Regions from separate parts of the Allorhizobium sp. GW101-3B10 genome, predicted to be linked through region 1. Evidence: riboswitches for the same ligand, from Rfam matches in the RefSeq annotation. Region 1 holds a riboswitch; each other region holds the start of a gene.
The links. A riboswitch is a leader RNA that binds a small molecule or an ion and turns the genes downstream of it on or off. The one in region 1 is predicted to bind thiamine pyrophosphate.
Positions count from the first base shown of each region.

Region 2: it holds a riboswitch for thiamine pyrophosphate, as region 1 does, so the genes downstream of both, thiC (phosphomethylpyrimidine synthase ThiC) here and thiM (hydroxyethylthiazole kinase) in region 1, are expected to answer to the same signal.
Region 3: it holds a riboswitch for thiamine pyrophosphate, as region 1 does, so the genes downstream of both, thiB (thiamine ABC transporter substrate binding subunit) here and thiM (hydroxyethylthiazole kinase) in region 1, are expected to answer to the same signal.

Region 1 covers NZ_JBWKZR010000001.1:3,527,633-3,530,904, forward strand. Annotated here, with positions in the region: gene thiD (bifunctional hydroxymethylpyrimidine kinase/phosphomethylpyrimidine kinase) at 1-437, opposite strand, end outside; gene thiE (thiamine phosphate synthase) at 434-1,069, opposite strand; gene thiM (hydroxyethylthiazole kinase) at 1,066-1,869, opposite strand; TPP riboswitch at 1,922-2,018, opposite strand; gene AC07Y0_RS17540 (ComEC/Rec2 family competence protein) at 2,203-3,272, shown strand, end outside.
Region 2 covers NZ_JBWKZR010000001.1:4,698,319-4,701,590, reverse strand. Annotated here, with positions in the region: gene AC07Y0_RS22995 (DsbA family protein) at 1-223, opposite strand, end outside; gene AC07Y0_RS22990 (LysR family transcriptional regulator) at 331-1,227, shown strand; TPP riboswitch at 1,737-1,877, shown strand; gene thiC (phosphomethylpyrimidine synthase ThiC) at 1,974-3,272, shown strand, end outside.
Region 3 covers NZ_JBWKZR010000001.1:4,190,678-4,193,949, reverse strand. Annotated here, with positions in the region: gene thiP (thiamine/thiamine pyrophosphate ABC transporter permease) at 1-907, opposite strand, end outside; gene thiB (thiamine ABC transporter substrate binding subunit) at 934-1,908, opposite strand; TPP riboswitch at 2,007-2,123, opposite strand; gene AC07Y0_RS20625 (ABC transporter ATP-binding protein/permease) at 2,334-3,272, shown strand, end outside.

The sequences.
Region 1 (3,272 bases):
AGCAGGGCGGCGGCCTCCGGCAGGTTGGGCGTGATCAGGGTGGCGAGCGGCAGCAGGCGCGTCGTCAGCACCGCGACGGCGCGCGGATCGAGCAGAGAGGCGCCGCCCTTGGCGACCATGACCGGGTCGAGCACGATCGGCATGCCGCGATGCGTCTCGAGGGCACCGGCGACGGCTTCGGCGATCGCGGCATTGGCAATCATGCCAATCTTCACCGCATCCACACGCACATCGGCAAATATCATGCGGATCTGCTCGGTGACGAAGTCCGGCGGCGCGACGTGGACGGCGGAAACGCCTTGCGTGTTCTGGACCGTCAGCGCGGTGAGCGCCGCCATGCCGTAGACGCCCCGGGCGGAGAAAGCCTTAAGGTCGGCCTGGATGCCGGCGCCGCCCGAAGGGTCGGAGCCGGCGATGGAGAGGACATTGCGGATCATGATCGGGCCTTTCGGATGGCTTCAGAGAGTTGACCTGAGGCAACCTGCGGATCCGGCTGTCCGCAGATCGCGGAAACGACGGCGAGACCCCGGGCGCCCGACTTGAGAACTTCCTCGACATGGCAGGTCTTCAGGCCGCCGATGGCGACGGCAGGCAGCGACGTCGCCGCAATCAACCGGGCAAGCCCGTCCAAACCGACCGGCGGCTTGTGACCGGGTTTGGTTTGAGTGGCAAAGACGGGGCCGGCACCGACATAGTCGACGACGGCCGGATCGACCGCAGCGGCCAGCGCCTCCGTCTCGACCGACAGTCCAAGGATCATGTCCGGCCCGATCAGGCGACGCGCCGTCAGCGCATCCCTGTCGTCCTGGCCGACATGCAGGCCATCCGCGCCGATGGCGATCGCCGCCTCTACATCGTCGTTGACGATCAGCGGCACACCGGTTCCGGCCAGAGCCTCCTTCAGTGCCCGGCCGGTTCTTATCATCTGCCTGGGCGAGGCATCCTTGTCGCGTAGTTGCACCATGGTCACTCCGCCGGCGACGGCCAGCCGCGCGGTTTCGACCATGCCGAGCGGCCGGCAAAGATCCGGATCGAGTACGAGATAGAGGGAGAGGTCGAAGCGCTTCACAGCCGCACCACCCGGGCGCGGTTGTCGAGCACGGCACCGTCGACCTCGGCCAAGAGGTCGAGGAAGCGCACCGCGAAACTGCCCGGCCCTTGCGCCTCCTTGCCGGCCTGCTCGCCGGCGACGGCGAAATGGGCAAGAGCGGCCACCGTGGAGTCAAAGGGATCGTCCGGGCGGATCGCGGCAAAGGCGCCGACGAGGCAGGTGAGCGAGCAGCCCAGCGCCGTCACTTTCGGCATCAGCGGCGAGCCGCCTTCGATCCTGGCCGCCCTTCGGCCATCGGTGACGAAATCGGTCACGCCTGTGACGGCGACGATGCAGCGCTGCGTTCCCGCCAGGCGCCCTGCAGCCTCCTCCGCCTGCTCGACCGGATCGCGGCTGTCGACGCCCTTTGCGCTGCTCACGCCACCGGCAAGGGCGATGATCTCCGAGGCATTGCCGCGCACGATGGTCGGTCCCAATGCGAGGAGTTCGGCCGTCGCCTTGCGGCGAAAGGCGGTGGCGAAATGGGCGACGGGATCGAGCACCCAGGGACGACGGGCCGCCACGGCGCCACCGATCGCCGCCTTCATGCCGGCCACCCAGGCCGGCGAGAGCGTGCCGATATTGACGGTGAGCGCGCCCGCGAAGCCGGCAAATTCGCCGGCCTCTTCTTCCGCATGCACCATGGCGGGCGAGGCCCCGGCCGCCAGCAGGACATTGGCCGCGACGTTCATCGCCACGTAATTGGTGATGCACTGGACGAGCGGCGCATTGCTACGCATTTCCGTCAGCAGGATTCCGGGTGTTTCGGTCTTCGTCATCTTGCCCCTTTCGGGCGGGGCAAGTGCAGGGGGCGGACGGCGCGCGAACGGCGAAAGGCCCCGAGCGACTCCCTCCGCCAGCATTATCTGGTTCAGGTTCTAAGGGTACTTCTCAGCCCGCCTTGCGACGAACGCCCCTGTCTCTCAATGGACCTGTTATAGACATCGCCAGAGCGGCTGTCACCTGCCTCGCCGGCGCATGACAGCAACACCCGCATAGCGCGAATTCTGAGCCGCCAATCTCGCCAGAGGCCAAGGTGTGCGCTATGGTGGAACCATCCCAGATAGAGGCGCGCCGGGACCTTGCGGCGCTGCAACGAGGAGGCGAATGGCATGGATCATCGTTTCGTCGGACTGCCGAAGGATGCGCGGGGAAAGACCGCGAAAACCTATCTCTACGCCGCCGACCGCCGGACCCGGAAACGCCAGGTTCTGTGGGGCGACTGGCTGCAGGTCACCTCGGAACAGCCGGACGGCTGGCTGGAAGTCCTCTGGGGTCCGACGGGCACGACGCCCGAGACGCTCTACATCCGCAAGGACCATACGACCGACGAGCGGCCGCTGGAAATCGTCTTTCTCGACGTCGGACAGGGCGACGGTGCGGTGCTGATCGCGCCGGAGGAAAATCTCGGCGAGGCGGTTGTCGTCATCGACGCCGGCGTCTCGGAGCACATGTACGAATTCCTGCTGCAGCGCTTCCGCTCCTACAACACCAGCTTCAAGTTCCGCGCCGCGATCATCACCCATCCGGACATCGACCACTATGGCGGCTTCGAGCCGATCTTCAACTGGCCGAATTTCGGCTTCGAAACGGTCTATCAAAATGGCCTGGTCGAGCGGGTCGGCGGAGGCACCTTCGACAAGCTGGGCGGCAAGGTGAAGAATGCCGCGACGGGCATCAACTATGTCGGCGACCTGGCAATGTCGCGGGCCGACATCGAGCGGCATTTCGGTGCCGTCGGGGCGAATGAGAGGCAGGCCTTTGCCCAGACGATGAAGCATGCGCTCGACAACCCCAATATCGGCGACTTCGCCATGCTGTCGGCCCGCCACGGCAAGCGGGAGGACGGACGCGGCTGGCTGCCCGGCTTTGCGCCGTCTAATCAGCGGGGCTTCAGCATCGAGGTGCTCGGACCGGTGCCCGAACCGGATGCGGCGGGAAAGGACCGCCTGCGCGTGCTCGGCGACTACGGCGAGACGAAGAACGGCCATTCCGTCATCCTGCGCCTGCACTATGGCGACTTCAAAATCCTGTTCGGCGGCGACCTCAACGAGAAGGCGGAAAAATACCTGCTCTGCCACTACGGCGGCGAGGCCAAGTTCCCGAAGATCGGCACGCCGGCCTATGCGGCGATGATCGCGAAAGCGTCGACCCGGCTGCGCTCGGACCTGATGAAGGTCTG
Region 2 (3,272 bases), 1.2 Mb from region 1:
AAGTCTGGCCCGTGAGCGCTGCAATGCGCAGGTCGTTTGACCAGGCAAAGGCTGAAAACTGCGCATCCATTAGTCTGGCGCCGCGACCGGCAAACAAACCCGTTGGTGCGAGTTCGACCTCAATCTCCGGTCGCGAAGACAACTGCTTCATGATGCCGGAAGCGCCGTAGCACCAACCGCAGAGGGGATCGAAAAGATAGGTGATGTGAACCTTGTCGCTCATGTCTTTCTCCTTGTGGAGCATAGATGGCACAGTCAGATTGAAACGAAAAGATCGACAAAAATGACAGAATGTATGCTAAAGACTTACAATCAAACGGGAGCCCATCCATGCAGGAAGCGACGAACCTCAATCGTCTCGCCTACTTTGCCGCCGTCGTCGACGCGGGTTCGTTTACCAGGGCGGCCGAGTATCTCGGCATTACCAAAGCGGTCGTCAGCCAACAGGTTGCCAGGCTGGAACAGGAGGTCGGCACCACGTTGCTGATGCGCACCACGCGACGGCTGCAGCCAACAGAAGCGGGGCGCATGTTTCATGCCCATTGCGTGTCCATCCTGCGCGAAGCCGAAGACGCGTTCGACGAGTTGGCTGAGGCCAGGACCGATCCAAAGGGTCTTCTCAGGATCACGGCACCCTACGACTATGGCACCTCGGTCGTGGTTCCGATCATCACCGCCTTCACGTCTCGCTACCCGGATTGCAGGGTTGAACTCAGCCTCAGCGACAAGTCGGTCGATCTCATCGCCGACAACATGGATCTTGCCATTCGCGTTGGCTGGCTGGCAGATTCGAGCCTGCAGGCCCGCCGCATCGGCTCGTTCCGGCAGCTTTTGGTTGGACCTCCTCAGTTCGCGGAACAGATAGCGCTGTTGCGAGATCCTACGGAACTCTCCGCATTGCCATTCGTGGCCAACAACGCGCTACGGGAGCCCCTGGAGTGGACGTTCACGAATGAGGATCGGGAAATTCGCACCGTTCAATTCAAGTCGGACATTGCGATCAACACCACGCCGGCGGTGATGGAGGCTGTAAGGCATGGAGGTGGGATGTCAGTCTTGCCAGACTTTCTGGTGGTTGGAGAGATGTCAGGCGGCAGCCTGATTCCCGTATTGCCTGAGTGGAATCTGCCATCGGGCGGCATATACACGGTCTATCCGGCCGCCCGGTTTCGGCCACCAAAGGTCACGGCTTTTGTCGATCTGCTGGCCAGTGCTGTCAAGCAATGAACCGATCGACCGTGTTGTGTCAGTTTCACCCCTGTCGTCGACGCTGCTGCTTCACGAAGCGCTTTCCCTAAATGCTGAGTTGGCAATCCGATCTCGGGTCGGCATGCACGGAGGCCGCTTGTGCGGCTTCCGTCTTCTGTCGTGATGTCAGATCTTGATGAAGTTATGCGTCGAGAGCGCACCGAAGGGCCGTCAACCTGTCAATCATCAAAGACTGATCTTCTTCCGTGCATTGTCTGTTCCGACAGATCGTCCAGCAACCTGCAGGTCCTGGTGGAGCACCAACCCGGTAGACAGCAAGCACCGGCAACATCAGCCCCGGCCGGTAAGGCTTCGATGGAGAGCTCGACCCGTCGCCCGGAGCCGACCCTTCTATACTGCGTGTAGCGCCATTCCGCCCTATCACTAATCAGAATGACCCGACCCCGGATCCTTATCCAACGGGCGCGGCATATCCTTCCTCATCTGTTTGCGTCTTGACAGCTTCGCCGGTGAGCGCCTACTCTTTTCGCATTCACCAGGGGGGTCCCGACAAGGGGCTGAGAGTCTGCTGGCGTGTTTGGTGGCAAAAGCCTCCTTTCAAGCAGCGCAGTGACCCGTTGAACCTGATCCAGTTCATACTGGCGTAGGGACGGTGCGAGCGCTCACACACGCGGAATCTCTCGATACGGGAGGACCGTGTCGGCGTCTTTCCATCTTTCCGGCTGACATGACTGGGTCTCCAACCGCAAACTTGGAGCCTCACAATGAACATTGCCCCGAAAAATCCGCAGACCCTCATCACCACCGGACCGCTGCCCGCCTCCGGAAAGGTCTACATGCCCGGCGTGCTGCACCCCGAGATCCGCGTGCCGATGCGCGAGATCGCGCTTCACCCGACCTCCGGCGAACCACCGGTCATGGTCTATGACAGCTCCGGCCCCTATACCGAAACCGCGGAGAGGATCGGCATCGAGCGCGGCCTTCCCCGCATGCGCGAGAGCTGGCTCGCCGCCCGTGGCGACGTGGAGGCCTATGACGGCCGCCACGTGAAGCCGGAGGACAACGGCTTTGCCAGCGGCGACCGGCTCACGCCGGAATTCCCGGTCCGCAACCGTCCCTGCCGCGCGGCCGGCGGCAAGGCCGTCACCCAGCTTGCCTATGCGCGCGCCGGCATCATCACGCCGGAAATGGAATTCGTTGCCATCCGCGAAAACATCGGCCGCCGCATGCCGGAACAGGCGCTGCAGCGCGACGGCGAGAGCTTTGGCGCCCATATCCCCGACTATGTCACGCCGGAATTCGTCCGCCAGGAAATCGCCGCCGGCCGGGCGATCATTCCCGCCAACATCAACCATCCGGAACTGGAGCCGATGATCATCGGCCGCAATTTCCTGGTGAAGATCAATGCCAATATCGGCAATTCCGCCGTCACCTCGTCGATGGAGGAGGAGGTCGACAAGATGGTCTGGGCCATCCGCTGGGGCGCCGATACCGTCATGGATCTCTCGACCGGCCGCAACATCCACAATATCCGCGACTGGATCATCCGCAACGCCCCCGTGCCGATCGGCACCGTGCCGCTCTACCAGGCGCTCGAAAAGGTCGGCGGCATTGCCGAGGACCTGACCTGGGAGGTCTATCGCGACACGCTGATCGAGCAGGCCGAACAGGGTGTCGACTATTTCACCATCCATGCCGGCGTGCGGCTCCACTATATTCCGCTCACCGTCAATCGCGTGACCGGCATCGTCAGCCGCGGCGGCTCGATCATGGCCAAGTGGTGCCTGCATCACCACAAGGAGAGCTTCCTCTACGAGCATTTCGAGGAGATCTGCGACATAGCCCGCGCCTATGACGTCTCCTTCTCGCTCGGCGACGGGTTGCGGCCGGGTTCGATCGCCGATGCCAATGATGCCGCGCAGTTCGCCGAGCTGGAAACGCTCGGTGAACTCACGCAGATCGCCTGGGCGAAGGATTGCCAGGTGATGATCGAAGGCCCCGGCCACGTGCCGATGCACAAGATCAAGGAGAACATGGACAAGCAGCTGAAGGTCTGCGGCGAG
Region 3 (3,272 bases), 660 kb from region 1:
GCGGCAGGCCGAGGAAGAGCGCGCAAGCGAGGATCACCACGCCGTCGCGGAAGCGGGCAAGCGGCCTGCGCCCGTCGAAACGCTGCGCCACCGCGCCGAGCGTCGTGCCGGGATCGGCAGGCGCGGGGAAGAGCGCCATGGCCCCGAGGATCACCGCCGTCACGGCGATCTGCAGGAAGGCCAGCGCCACGGCCCGGGCCGGGTCGAAGTCCAGCCGCAAGGCCTGGTAGATGGCGACCTCGATGGTCGTGGCCGCCGGCCCGCCGCCGAGCACCAGGACGAGGGTGAAGCTGGTGGCGCACAGCATGAAGATCAGGCCGGCAATGCCGGGAATGACGCACCACAGCACCGGCCATTCGATGAAGCGGAAGACCGACAGCCGGCCCATGCCGAGGCTCGCGCCGGAGCGCCAGTATTCGGAGGGAACGCGCTCAATGCTCGCGAGCATCAGCCGCGCGGCGAGCGGCAGGTTGAAGAACACATGGGCGATCAGGATGCCCGAAAGCCCGTATATGCTGAAGCGTTCGCTCAATCCCAGCGCCGCCAGCATGTCGTTGACCACGCCCTGCCGTCCCCAGATGCCGACGATGCCGAGCGCGCCGATCAGCACCGGCAGGCCCATCGGCACGGCCATCAACCGGATCAGCCATTGGCGGCCGAAAAAGCGCGGCTGGCGGGCGAGCGCACGGGCCACCGGGATTGCGGCGGCGACCGAAATCAGCGTCGAAAACGCCGCCTGCAGGAGAGTGAACCACAAGACCCGGCGCACGACCGGATCACTGATGATCGTCGCAGCCGACGTCTCGCCGCCGACCGAAAGCAGCGAGGCGACCGCCGTCGCGACGAAACCGGCGATCAACGCCAGCACGAAAAGGCCGCCGGCGATCGCCGGCAGCCTCTCGTCCATCCGTGATCGCCGCAGAACCGCCATGCTCAGTTGAGCGTCATGGCGGAAAGCCACTCGTCGATCCAGGCCTTGCGATGCGTCGCCACCTCTTCCGGCGTCATCAGGAAGGTCTTTTCCGGCGAGACCAGCTTGCCGAAGGCCTCCGGCAGCGGTTCGGAGGTCGCGGCCGCCGGCATCATCCAGTTGTTCGTCGGGATGGTATCCTGGAAGCCGGGCGTGATCATGAAGGACAGGAACTGCCGCGCCAGGTCCTTCTGCGGCGCGCCCTTGAGCAGGCCCGCCACCTCGATCTGGATGTAATGCCCCTCGGAAAACGCCGCCGCCTGGTAGCGCTCGGTGTTCTCGGCCACCATGTGATAGGCCGGCGAGGTGGTGTAGGACAGCACCATCGGCGCCTCGCCCTTGGTGAAGAGGCCGTAAGCCTCCGACCAGCCCGGAGTGACGGTCAGCACGCGGCCCTTGAGCTTGGCCCAGGCCTCGTCCGCCTCGTCGCCATAGACCGACTTGACCCAGAGCAGCAGGCCGAGGCCCGGCGTCGAGGTCCGCGGATCCTCGATGACGATCTTGTCCTTGGGATCGCCCTCGACCAGGTCCTTCAGGCTCTTCGGCGGCGTCTTCATCGCCTCGGTGTCGTAGATCACCGCGAAGTGGCCGTAGTCATAGGGCACGAAGGCGTCGTCGGCAAAACCGCCGGGCACCTTGACCGCCGAGACGTCGATGCCGTGCGGTTCGAACAGCCCGGTCTGCTTGGCTTCCGCCACCAGGTTGGTGTCGAGGCCCAGCACCAGATCCGCCTTGGTGCCCGCGCCCTCGAGCTTCAGCCGGGTGAGCAGCGCCACGCCGTCGGCCACGCCGACGAAATCGACGGTGCAGTCGCAGGTCTTCTCGAAGGCTTCCTTGACCTTCGGCCCCGGACCCCATTCGGAGATGAAGCTCTCATAGGTATAGACGGTCAGCGTCTTGTCGGCGGCAACGGCCACAGAAGCGGTAAGCGCCAGCATGGCGAGCGCGGCAAGGCCGCGGCGAAGATGGAGATGTCGATGGGTCGGCATGAAGGGCCCTTCCTTTGCATGTTGAAAATTTGGGATAGGGCGTCTTCTGATGACACGCGTCTAATCCCTCCGCCGGTGTTAGCCGGATCAGGTTCCGCGGGTTGGCTGCAAAGCCTCTCAGCCGTCGATCCGTTTCCGGACTAAAGGCACCCCGTTAGAGCAGGAAGACACATAGCGTGGAGGCGGTCGCCTGGCAAGCGGCGGACAGGGAGGGGAGGTGCTGGGCGCGCCCGGCCTGTCATCATGCCGCAAACGCTTTGCCAATACATTCCCGCTAGACTGAAAGCCCGGCCCGCCGGATTCTAGCAGCCTCGCATGGACAAGCGTGGCAGGCATGGTATCTGGTATGTCCGATACGGCGAGACAAAGACTGCATGTTCAATACGGTATCCGATACCCCTATGCCCGCGCCTGAGAACGCTCCGCCGGTCGAACTCGGTTTCCGGCGGCAACTCGCCATCGCCAGTGCCTCCTTCTGGGCATCGCCGGTGCGCAACCGCATCCTGCTGCTCGCCACGGCCTTGCTGGCAATCATCCTGCTCACCGCCTATGGCCAGATCCTGCTCAACCGCTGGAACGCGCCCTTCTACAACTCGCTCGAGCGTCGCGATCTCGATGCCTTCGTCGTCGAGCTCGGCAATTTCGGCAAGATCGCCGGCTTCCTGCTGCTCCTGAACGTCACCCAGACCTGGCTCAACCAGATGACGGCGCTCTACATGCGCGAAGGCCTGGCCCGCAACGTCGTCGACGAATGGCTGACCGACCGCCGGGCCTATCGCCTGATGATGACGAGCCCGCTCGGCGTCAATCCCGACCAGCGCCTGCACGAAGACGCCCGCAAGCTGGCCGAGATGACCACGTCGCTGTCGATCGGCCTGCTGCAGGCCACCATCCTTCTGGTCAGCTTCATCGGCGTGCTTTGGCAGCTTTCGAGCGGCTTCGTCTTCCACTTCCGGGACTACAGCTTCTCGATCCCCGGCTACATGGTCTGGGGTGCCGTCGCCTATGCCGGTATCGCCTCGCTGTTCAGCCAGGTCGTCGGCTGGAAACTCACGCGCCTCAATGCCGAGCGCTACGCCAACGAGGCCGAGCTGCGCTTCTCGCTGATGCGCGCCAACGAAAATCTCGAGGCGATCGCTCTGGCCGGCGGCGAGGAGACCGAGCGCCGCCACATCCATGAAAAGCTCGACGCGGTGCTGCGCTCCATCCGCCACCTGGCCAGGGCGCTCACCAATCTCACCTGGGTCACCGCCGGTTTCGGCTGGCTGGCCATCCTGGTGCCGATCCTCATTGCCGCGCCCGCCTATTTCGCC